Regions from separate parts of the Pontibacillus sp. ALD_SL1 genome, predicted to be linked through region 2. Evidence: a T-box and tRNA genes for the amino acid it is inferred to sense, from the RefSeq annotation. Region 2 holds a T-box; the other regions hold tRNA genes.
What was found. A T-box is a leader RNA that pairs with one kind of tRNA and senses whether it is charged. The one in region 2 lies ahead of serS (serine--tRNA ligase), so its partner is inferred to be a tRNA-Ser.
Positions count from the first base shown of each region.

Region 1: it encodes a tRNA-Ser, which carries the amino acid that the T-box ahead of serS (serine--tRNA ligase) is inferred to sense. The anticodon was not compared.
Region 3: it encodes a tRNA-Ser, which carries the amino acid that the T-box ahead of serS (serine--tRNA ligase) is inferred to sense. The anticodon was not compared.

Region 1 is NZ_CP062974.1:582,862-586,115, forward strand. Features, by position in the region: rRNA gene IMZ31_RS02930 (23S ribosomal RNA) at 1-1,162, shown strand, start outside; rRNA gene rrf (5S ribosomal RNA) at 1,438-1,553, shown strand; tRNA gene IMZ31_RS02940 (tRNA-Asn) at 1,604-1,678, shown strand; tRNA gene IMZ31_RS02945 (tRNA-Ser) at 1,680-1,771, shown strand; tRNA gene IMZ31_RS02950 (tRNA-Glu) at 1,785-1,859, shown strand; tRNA gene IMZ31_RS02955 (tRNA-Val) at 1,871-1,946, shown strand; tRNA gene IMZ31_RS02960 (tRNA-Met) at 2,019-2,095, shown strand; tRNA gene IMZ31_RS02965 (tRNA-Asp) at 2,168-2,244, shown strand; tRNA gene IMZ31_RS02970 (tRNA-Phe) at 2,291-2,366, shown strand; tRNA gene IMZ31_RS02975 (tRNA-Thr) at 2,375-2,447, shown strand; tRNA gene IMZ31_RS02980 (tRNA-Tyr) at 2,463-2,548, shown strand; tRNA gene IMZ31_RS02985 (tRNA-Trp) at 2,569-2,642, shown strand; tRNA gene IMZ31_RS02990 (tRNA-His) at 2,656-2,731, shown strand; tRNA gene IMZ31_RS02995 (tRNA-Gln) at 2,739-2,813, shown strand; tRNA gene IMZ31_RS03000 (tRNA-Gly) at 2,823-2,897, shown strand; tRNA gene IMZ31_RS03005 (tRNA-Cys) at 2,907-2,980, shown strand; tRNA gene IMZ31_RS03010 (tRNA-Leu) at 2,988-3,069, shown strand.
Region 2 is NZ_CP062974.1:14,691-17,944, forward strand. Features, by position in the region: gene pdxS (pyridoxal 5'-phosphate synthase lyase subunit PdxS) at 1-848, shown strand, start outside; gene pdxT (pyridoxal 5'-phosphate synthase glutaminase subunit PdxT) at 870-1,460, shown strand; T-box leader at 1,499-1,724, shown strand; gene serS (serine--tRNA ligase) at 1,785-3,059, shown strand.
Region 3 is NZ_CP062974.1:259,221-262,474, reverse strand. Features, by position in the region: rRNA gene IMZ31_RS01530 (16S ribosomal RNA) at 1-670, opposite strand, end outside; tRNA gene IMZ31_RS01525 (tRNA-Ile) at 781-857, opposite strand; tRNA gene IMZ31_RS01520 (tRNA-Gly) at 868-941, opposite strand; tRNA gene IMZ31_RS01515 (tRNA-Pro) at 958-1,034, opposite strand; tRNA gene IMZ31_RS01510 (tRNA-Arg) at 1,044-1,120, opposite strand; tRNA gene IMZ31_RS01505 (tRNA-Leu) at 1,205-1,291, opposite strand; tRNA gene IMZ31_RS01500 (tRNA-Leu) at 1,345-1,429, opposite strand; tRNA gene IMZ31_RS01495 (tRNA-Lys) at 1,444-1,519, opposite strand; tRNA gene IMZ31_RS01490 (tRNA-Gln) at 1,530-1,604, opposite strand; tRNA gene IMZ31_RS01485 (tRNA-Asp) at 1,611-1,687, opposite strand; tRNA gene IMZ31_RS01480 (tRNA-Glu) at 1,699-1,773, opposite strand; tRNA gene IMZ31_RS01475 (tRNA-Ser) at 1,784-1,874, opposite strand; tRNA gene IMZ31_RS01470 (tRNA-Asn) at 1,877-1,951, opposite strand; gene IMZ31_RS01465 (SprT family protein) at 2,233-2,679, opposite strand; gene cmpA (cortex morphogenetic protein CmpA) at 2,796-2,909, shown strand; gene IMZ31_RS01455 (Tex family protein) at 2,926-3,254, opposite strand, start outside.

The DNA of each region.
Region 1 (3,254 bases), 570 kb from region 2:
TCATAGGAGGAGCCGCAGTGAAAAGGCCCAATCGACTGTTTAGCAAAAACACAGGTCTCTGCGAAACCGAAAGGTGAAGTATAGGGGCTGACACCTGCCCGGTGCTGGAAGGTTAAGGGGATGAGTTAGCTTATGCGAAGCTTTGAACCGAAGCCCCAGTAAACGGCGGCCGTAACTATAACGGTCCTAAGGTAGCGAAATTCCTTGTCGGGTAAGTTCCGACCCGCACGAAAGGTGCAACGAATTGGGCACTGTCTCAACAAGAGACCCGGTGAAATTATACTATGCGTGAAGATGCGCATTACCCGCGACAGGACGGAAAGACCCCGTGGAGCTTTACTGTAGCCTGATATTGAATGTTGGTACAGCTTGTACAGGATAGGTGGGAGCCGTCGATACCGGAGCGCTAGCTTCGGTGGAGGCATCCGTGGGATACCACCCTGGCTGTATTGACATTCTAACCCAGGACCGTGATCCGGTCCGGAGACAGTGTCAGGTGGGCAGTTTGACTGGGGCGGTCGCCTCCCAAAAAGTAACGGAGGCGCCCAAAGGTTCCCTCAGAATGGTTGGAAATCATTCGCAGAGTGCAAAGGCACAAGGGAGCTTGACTGCGAGACCTACAAGTCGAGCAGGGACGAAAGTCGGGCTTAGTGATCCGGCGGTGCCGCATGGAAGGGCCGTCGCTCAACGGATAAAAGCTACCCCGGGGATAACAGGCTTATCTCCCCCAAGAGTCCACATCGACGGGGAGGTTTGGCACCTCGATGTCGGCTCATCGCATCCTGGGGCTGTAGTCGGTCCCAAGGGTTGGGCTGTTCGCCCATTAAAGCGGTACGCGAGCTGGGTTCAGAACGTCGTGAGACAGTTCGGTCCCTATCCGTCGTGGGCGTTGGAAATTTGAGGAGAGCTGTCCTTAGTACGAGAGGACCGGGATGGACGCACCGCTGGTGCACCAGTTGTTCCGCCAGGAGCACAGCTGGGTAGCTACGTGCGGAAGGGATAAGTGCTGAAAGCATCTAAGCATGAAGCCCACTTCAAGATGAGATTTCCCATCACTTCGAGTGAGTAAGATTCCTTGTAGACGACAAGGTTGATAGGTCGGAGGTGGAAGCGTGGTGACACGTGCAGCTGACCGATACTAATAAATCGAGGGCTTATCTATCTAAAGCGCAAACGACCGCTTAGACCCGTACGGATAAGACAGATTTTCGGAAAAGGCGATTAGCCTTTGTAGAAAAGATGACTTATACGCTAGGGTCTGGGAGTTGGAGCTGGAAGTCAGTTCAAGCGCAAACACGTGATCAGGCACGATGTCATAATTCTTATCTAGTTTTGAAGGTACTTAGAAAAAATCTAAAATACCTCTTGACTTTTCTTTCGAAACAAGATAAAATATAACTTGTCGTTGAAAAAACGAGAGAGAAAATCAATAAAGAGTCTGGCGGTTTTGGCGAAGAGGTCACACCTGTTTCCATGCCGAACACAGAAGTTAAGCTCTTCAGCGCCGATGGTAGTCGGGGTTTCACCCCCGCAAGAGTAGGACGCCGCCAGGCAAGTCACTTTATTGACTTTGATCAAAAGGCAAACGGTCTTTTGACATGATTCCAACGTAGCTCAGTGGTAGAGCTATCGGCTGTTAACCGATCGGTCGCAGGTTCGAATCCTGCCGTTGGAGCCATGGAGAGCTGTCCGAGTGGCCGAAGGAGCACGATTGGAAATCGTGTAGGCCCAAACACGGGTCTCGAGGGTTCGAATCCCTCGCTCTCCGCCACTAACTTTTCACTGGCCCGTTGGTCAAGTGGTTAAGACACCGCCCTTTCACGGCGGTAACACGGGTTCGAATCCCGTACGGGTCACCACTTAATATTATGGAGGATTAGCTCAGCTGGGAGAGCACCTGCCTTACAAGCAGGGGGTCGGTGGTTCGAGCCCGCCATCCTCCACCATTTTAAAAATGCAATGCACAAGATCATTGCAAACATCATATAATTGAATATGCATTAAGTATTCAACATTATCGCGGGGTGGAGCAGTCTGGTAGCTCGTCGGGCTCATAACCCGAAGGTCGCAGGTTCAAATCCTGTCCCCGCAACCAATTTAAATTTGTACTACGTCGAAAAGACTTCTTCGAATTACAAATGATTGTGTACCTTTAGGTGCAACCAATGGTCCGGTAGTTCAGTTGGTTAGAATGCCTGCCTGTCACGCAGGAGGTCGCGGGTTCGAGTCCCGTCCGGACCGCCACTTTTTCAATTAAATAAATTCTTGTTACTGTAAAGTACATAAGACTGGCTCGGTAGCTCAGTCGGTAGAGCAACGGACTGAAAATCCGTGTGTCGGCGGTTCGATTCCGTCCCGAGCCACCATGTTTTGTGCAGGCCTAGCTCAATTGGTAGAGCAACTGACTTGTAATCAGTAGGTTGGGGGTTCAAGTCCTCTGGCCTGCATACTTTAAAAAACGTGGAGGGGTAGCGAAGTTGGCCAAACGCGGCGGACTGTAAATCCGCTCCCTCTGGGTTCGCAGGTTCGAGTCCTGCCCCCTCCACCATTATAATTACTACAGTAAGTAGGGGTATAGTTCAACGGTAGAACAGCGGTCTCCAAAACCGCCGATGTGGGTTCGATTCCTACTACCCCTGCCAATTTCATTTTATGGCGGATGTGGCGAAGTGGTTAACGCACCGGATTGTGGCTCCGGCATTCGTGGGTTCGATCCCCATCATTCGCCCCATAAATATTGGCCCATAGCCAAGCGGTAAGGCAACGGTTTTTGGTACCGTCATGCGCTGGTTCGAATCCAGCTGGGCCAGCCAAGAGTTTTCGCGGAAGTAGTTCAGTGGTAGAACACCACCTTGCCAAGGTGGGGGTCGCGGGTTCGAATCCCGTCTTCCGCTCCATTTTTATTTGGCGGCATAGCCAAGTGGTAAGGCAGAGGACTGCAACTCCTTTACCATCGGTTCGAATCCGGTTGCCGCCTCCATTCATATGCCGGTGTGGCGGAATTGGCAGACGCGCACGACTCAAAATCGTGTTCCTCACGGAGTGTCGGTTCGAGCCCGACCACCGGTATCGTAAAACTTAACATTGCAATGGAAATCGCTAACGAAAGCGATTTTTTTTATGTCTAATTAATAAGTTTGAGTTAGAAAATACTGTTTTATTTGTTTAGGACTCATAGGCACAGAATTATTTATAAATTTCTCTAATCTCCGTTATGTTAACGGGGATTTTTTATTTTAGTAGAAAGACTCTAT
Region 2 (3,254 bases):
TGGCAGAAATGCAAAAAGGCGGCGTCATTATGGACGTTGTAAATGCAGAGCAAGCTAAAATTGCTGAAGAGGCTGGGGCTGTCGCAGTTATGGCACTCGAGCGCGTTCCGGCAGATATCCGTGCAGCAGGTGGAGTTGCTCGGATGGCTGATCCAACCATTGTTGAAGAAGTAATGAACGCTGTATCTATACCGGTAATGGCAAAGGCTCGTATTGGGCATGTGGTAGAAGCTCGCGTATTAGAGTCTATGGGCGTGGACTATATTGATGAGAGTGAAGTACTAACACCTGCAGATGAAGTATTTCATATTAAGAAGAATGATTATACTGTTCCATTTGTTTGTGGTTGTCGTAATCTTGGTGAAGCAACACGTCGTATTGGCGAAGGTGCATCTATGCTACGCACTAAAGGCGAACCTGGAACAGGAAATATTGTAGAAGCGGTTCGTCACATGCGCGAAGTTCAATCACAGATCCGCCAAGTAATAAGCATGAATGAAGATGAGCTAATGACTTATGCTAAAAACATTGGAGCACCTTATGAACTTCTTCTTCAGATTAAAGAAGAAGGTCGTCTACCTGTTGTAAACTTCGCTGCAGGAGGGATTGCAACACCTGCTGACGCAGCCTTGATGATGCAATTAGGTGCAGATGGTGTGTTTGTTGGTTCTGGAATCTTTAAATCCAATAATCCTGAGAAATTTGCTCGTGCTATTGTAGAAGCAACAACTCACTATGATGATTATAAACTAATCGGAGAACTTTCTAAGGGTCTTGGAACTGCTATGAAAGGTATGGAGATGTCTACACTTCAACCTTCCGATCGTATGCAAGATCGCAGCATGTAATTGATAAAAGGGGAATGCATCATGACTGTAATTGGTGTCTTAGGTTTACAAGGGGCTGTGCGTGAGCACGTACGCTCTATAGAAGCGAGCGGAGCTCAAGCCGTAGTTGTAAAGCGTACATCTCAACTGGATGATATTGACGGTTTGATATTACCGGGTGGTGAGAGTACAACAATGCGCCGTTTAATCGATAAATATGGCTTTTTTGAGCCTTTACAACAGTTCGGACAAAGTGGTAAACCAATCTTTGGAACATGTGCTGGCTTAATCTTATTAGCCGGAAGAATTCAAGGGCAAGATCAACCACACCTTGGTTTAATGAACATGATCGTCGAACGAAATGCGTTCGGGCGTCAAAGAGATAGTTTTGAAGCCTTCTTAGACATTAAAGGTATTGCTAAGGAGTATGAAGCTGTTTTTATCCGGGCACCATACATTGTAGAAGTCGGTGAGGGTGCCGAAGTACTAGCCAAGCAAAATGATAAAATCATTGCGGCTCAGGACGGCCATTACCTCGCATGTGCTTTTCACCCGGAGTTAACAGATGACCATCGTTTAACCGAACATTTTGTAAAAATGGTTGAAGAATCGAAGAAAACACTTGCATCTTAGCAAGAAATTCGCTATTCTTCTTCATAACAACAAATATACGAAACGTGATGATAGGAAGTAGTAACAACGTGTCCTTCTACAGAGAACTGGTGGGTGGTGCAAACCAGTGAAGGAGCGTTGCCAATCCATCCTTGAGCAGATATGCCGAAAGGACAAGTAAGCATATCCGGTGCTGACGCATCGTTACTGAAAAGTAAGCCGGAAGGTGATTTATACCTTCAATAAGGGTGGCATCGCGGGAATATACAAACTCTCGTCCCTAATCAATTGATTAAGGGGCGGGAGTTTTTTGTATGTAGTATACATCTATAAGGAGGAAGTAACATGTTAGATTTGAAATACTTACGTAATAATTTTGATGAAGTGAAAAATAAGCTTCAAAATCGAGGTGAAGACCTGTCAGACTTAGATACATTCGGGGAACTTGATGAGCGTCGTCGCGAGTTAATTCGTGAAACAGAAGAACTTAAGGCAAAACGCAATGAGGTATCTAAAGATATTTCTGCATTAAAAAAGGAAAAGAAAGATGCTGATCATTTAATTACAGAAATGCGTGAAGTAGGGGACCGCATTAAAGAATTAGATACAGAACTTAAAGAAGTAGAGGAACGTCTAGAAACACTTCTTCTTTCTATCCCAAATATTCCTCATGAAAGCGTACCGGTTGGTAGCGATGAGGAGGATAACCAAGTTGCCCGCGAGTGGGGAGAAATTCCTGAATTTTCGTTTGAACCTAAAGCCCACTGGGATGTGGCTGACCACTTAGACATTTTAGATTTTGAAAGAGCATCTAAAGTCACGGGGAGTCGCTTTACATTCTATAAAAAGTTAGGTGCCCGCTTAGAGCGCGCTCTAATGAGCTTTATGATGGACTTACATGCAGAAGAGCATGATTATGAGGAAATGCTACCTCCTTACATGATTAATCGCACAAGCATGACTGGTACTGGTCAACTTCCTAAATTTGAAGAGGACGCTTTTAAAGTAGAAGAGTGGGATTATTTCTTAGCACCTACAGCAGAGGTTCCTGTTACGAACTATCATCGTGAGGAAATTCTGTCCATTGATGACCTACCGCGTAAATATGTAGCATTCAGTGCTTGCTTCCGTTCTGAAGCAGGGTCTGCTGGTCGTGACACGCGTGGTTTAATCCGTCAGCACCAATTCAATAAAGTAGAGCTTGTGCAATTTGTGAAACCTGAAGAGTCTTATGATGCGCTTGAACAGCTTACAGGTCATGCTGAGAAAGTACTGCAGTTATTGAATCTACCTTATCGTGTCATGGACATGTGTACAGGAGACCTTGGCTTTACTGCAGCAAAGAAATATGACATCGAGGTTTGGTTACCTAGTTATAATACGTATCGTGAGATCTCATCTTGCTCGAATTTTGGAGATTTCCAGGCACGTCGTGCAGGTATTCGCTTCCGTCGTGATCAGAAAGGAAAGCCTGAATTTGTTCATACATTAAACGGCTCTGGGCTAGCTCTAGGACGCACAGTAGCAGCCATATTGGAGAACTATCAGCAAGAAGATGGTACTGTAAAAGTTCCAGAAGTCCTTCGACCATATATGGGTGGTAAGGAAGTTATTCAATAAACAGAGTATAATGTCGTAAAAAACTTATACTTGTTATTAAAGAGAAAGGACTTATAAAGAAGTCCTTTCTCTTTTTTAATATTGGGAAGCTAAAGGTGATAACCACACTTCTATTAAAAATTTTAATAAAACCCTTGTATTATACGTGAAGTTCAGGTACAATGGTTTTTGTTGAGTTTTTGAGCATATTTAAAT
Region 3 (3,254 bases), 240 kb from region 2:
TTCCCCAGTTTCCAATGGCCCTCCACAGTTGAGCTGTGGGCTTTCACATCAGACTTAAGAAACCGCCTGCGCGCGCTTTACGCCCAATAATTCCGGACAACGCTTGCCACCTACGTATTACCGCGGCTGCTGGCACGTAGTTAGCCGTGGCTTTCTGGTTAGGTACCGTCAAGGTACCAGCATTTCCTCTGGTACTTGTTCTTCCCTAACAACAGAACTTTACGATCCGAAGACCTTCATCGTTCACGCGGCGTTGCTCCGTCAGACTTTCGTCCATTGCGGAAGATTCCCTACTGCTGCCTCCCGTAGGAGTCTGGGCCGTGTCTCAGTCCCAGTGTGGCCGATCACCCTCTCAGGTCGGCTACGCATCGTCGCCTTGGTAAGCCGTTACCTTACCAACTAGCTAATGCGCCGCGGGCCCATCCATGAGTGACGGCCGAAACCGCCTTTTACCAGTGAACCATGCAGTTCACTGGGTTATTCGGTATTAGCTCCGGTTTCCCGGAGTTATCCCGATCTCATGGGTAGGTTGCCCACGTGTTACTCACCCGTCCGCCGCTCGATCCACAACAATCACCCCGAAGGGATCATGTTGTTTCACGCGCTCGACTTGCATGTATTAGGCACGCCGCCAGCGTTCGTCCTGAGCCAAGATCAAACTCTCCATAAAGTTAGAGTTTGCCTAGCATCAAATAAATGATTACTGGCTTTAAAAAATAATTTAAAGACATTGACGTTACATGTTGTTTCGTTCAGTTTTCAAAGATCAAATGTTTCTTCTGGTGGGCCTGAGTGGACTTGAACCACCGACCTCACGCTTATCAGGCGTGCGCTCTAACCAACTGAGCTACAGGCCCATATTTATAATGGAGCGGGTGATGGGAATCGAACCCACGACATCAGCTTGGAAGGCTGAGGTTTTACCACTAAACTACACCCGCATATAAAGTTTTCCGATGGTCGGGAAGACAGGATTCGAACCTGCGACCCCATGGTCCCAAACCATGTGCTCTACCAAGCTGAGCTACTTCCCGGAAAAGAAATGGCGCGCCCGAGAGGAGTCGAACCCCTAACCTCTTGATCCGTAGTCAAACGCTCTATCCAATTGAGCTACGGGCGCATGTTTTTTGAAGCGACAAGATTTATTGTATCATGTCTGTTTTATCAATGCAAGCACTTTTTTATTTTTTCTTTGTGACTTCAATGGTGCGGTCGAGAGGATTTGAACCTCCACGGGGTGAACCCCCACTAGGCCCTCAACCTAGCGCGTCTGCCATTCCGCCACGACCGCTCATCATAAATGAGCTTTTAACGCTTGTTAGCGAAGATCGCTTACTGTAATAATGGTGCGGGTGGAGGGACTTGAACCCCCACGTCGAGAGACACTAGATCCTAAGTCTAGCGCGTCTGCCAATTCCGCCACACCCGCACGGTGTGTATAAATGGTGAGCCATGGAGGATTCGAACCTCCGACCCTCTGATTAAAAGTCAGATGCTCTACCAACTGAGCTAATGGCTCTTCATAATAGTGGCTGGCCCAGCTGGATTCGAACCAGCGCATGACGGTACCAAAAACCGTTGCCTTACCGCTTGGCTATGGGCCAAAATAGTGGCGGTCCGGACGGGACTCGAACCCGCGACCTCCTGCGTGACAGGCAGGCATTCTAACCAACTGAACTACCGGACCAAAAAAATAAATGGTGACCCGTACGGGATTCGAACCCGTGTTACCGCCGTGAAAGGGCGGTGTCTTAACCACTTGACCAACGGGCCAGTTAAGAAATGGCGGAGAAGGAGGGATTTGAACCCTCGCGCCGCTTACGCGACCTACACCCTTAGCAGGGGCGCCTCTTCAGCCACTTGAGTACTTCTCCACTGGCTCCAACGGCAGGATTCGAACCTGCGACCGATCGGTTAACAGCCGATAGCTCTACCACTGAGCTACGTTGGAATAAGAATTAATGAAGCATTTGTTTTCGGCTTATTTTGTTTCGCCGACAATTAAATACTTTATCAGATATTGTTTTTGTTTGCAAGGAATTTTTTAAAGAAATTTAACTGGTTTGTTTCGTTTCTTTTTTTGTTTTCCTTAGCGACTTTTAATATGTTACAACACTTTAGTTGCACTGTCAATTCCTCTAACGAAAAAAATGAAATTCATAAAATCGGTTAAAGTGCCGTATCGATGACGGCTATAATAATTTAACACGTGGGTCGTCCAAGGTCAATACATTATTCTATCTTTTTTAACTTCCCTTTGCATTTTCCGCATCGATATTTCGATGTATTCACTCTCTTCATCCGTTTATAGATGTGCCCACAGTCCTCGCATTGATAGATATGATTAGGCTCTCTATACCGGGAAGGCAGCGCCTTACAGAATCGCGGAGATCCGGTTTTCTTTAATAAAGCTCTGAACTCTGGGTCACGATGTTGGTACCCTTTCCCCTCTATATGAAGATGATAATGACATAACTCATGTTTGATTATCCCTTCAAATTCCTCTTCACCTAACTCTGAAAGGTATTTAGGATTCAGTTCAATTCTTCTTTGAGCCGGCAAGTAGCGTCCTCCTGTTGTACGTAGACGGTTGTTCATTATTACCTCATCCGGATATGGCTTCCCAAACCATTCTCTTGATATCTTATCTACCCAGCTCCATAACGCTTTATTTTCCATAGTTTCCCCTCCTTTATCACATATAGGCGTTTATATGCATAACATAAAAGTAACGCTATTACCTTTCTCAATCGCAACATGACGTTTTACATATTAATAGAAAGGTGGTGTCCTTTATGCCTGGTTGGTTACAGCGACAACTGATGAAAGCATACCAGGAAAAGAATTCTTATCAAATCAAGATGCTTAATCAGTGTTGGTATTTCTATAGAAAAAAACACTGCTCGTAAGCAGTGCTTTCTTCTATTATTCAGCAGGTCCTAGCATCGATAAGGCAATCCGCTCTTTTTTCTTATCTACATCTTCGACCCATACGGTTACTACATCTCCAACCGCCACAACATCTAATGGATGTTTCACAAAGCGCTTAGCTAGTTTAGATATATGAACTAAACCATCTTGCTTCACCCCAATGTCTACAAATACGCCAAAGTCTACAACATTGCGCACTGTACCTTGTAACTCCATACCCTGTCTTAGATCTTCCATTGAAAGAACGTCCTTCTTCAATAAAGGAGTTGGTAAGTCATCACGAGGGTCACGGCCAGGCTGAACAAGAGCTTCTAATATATCTT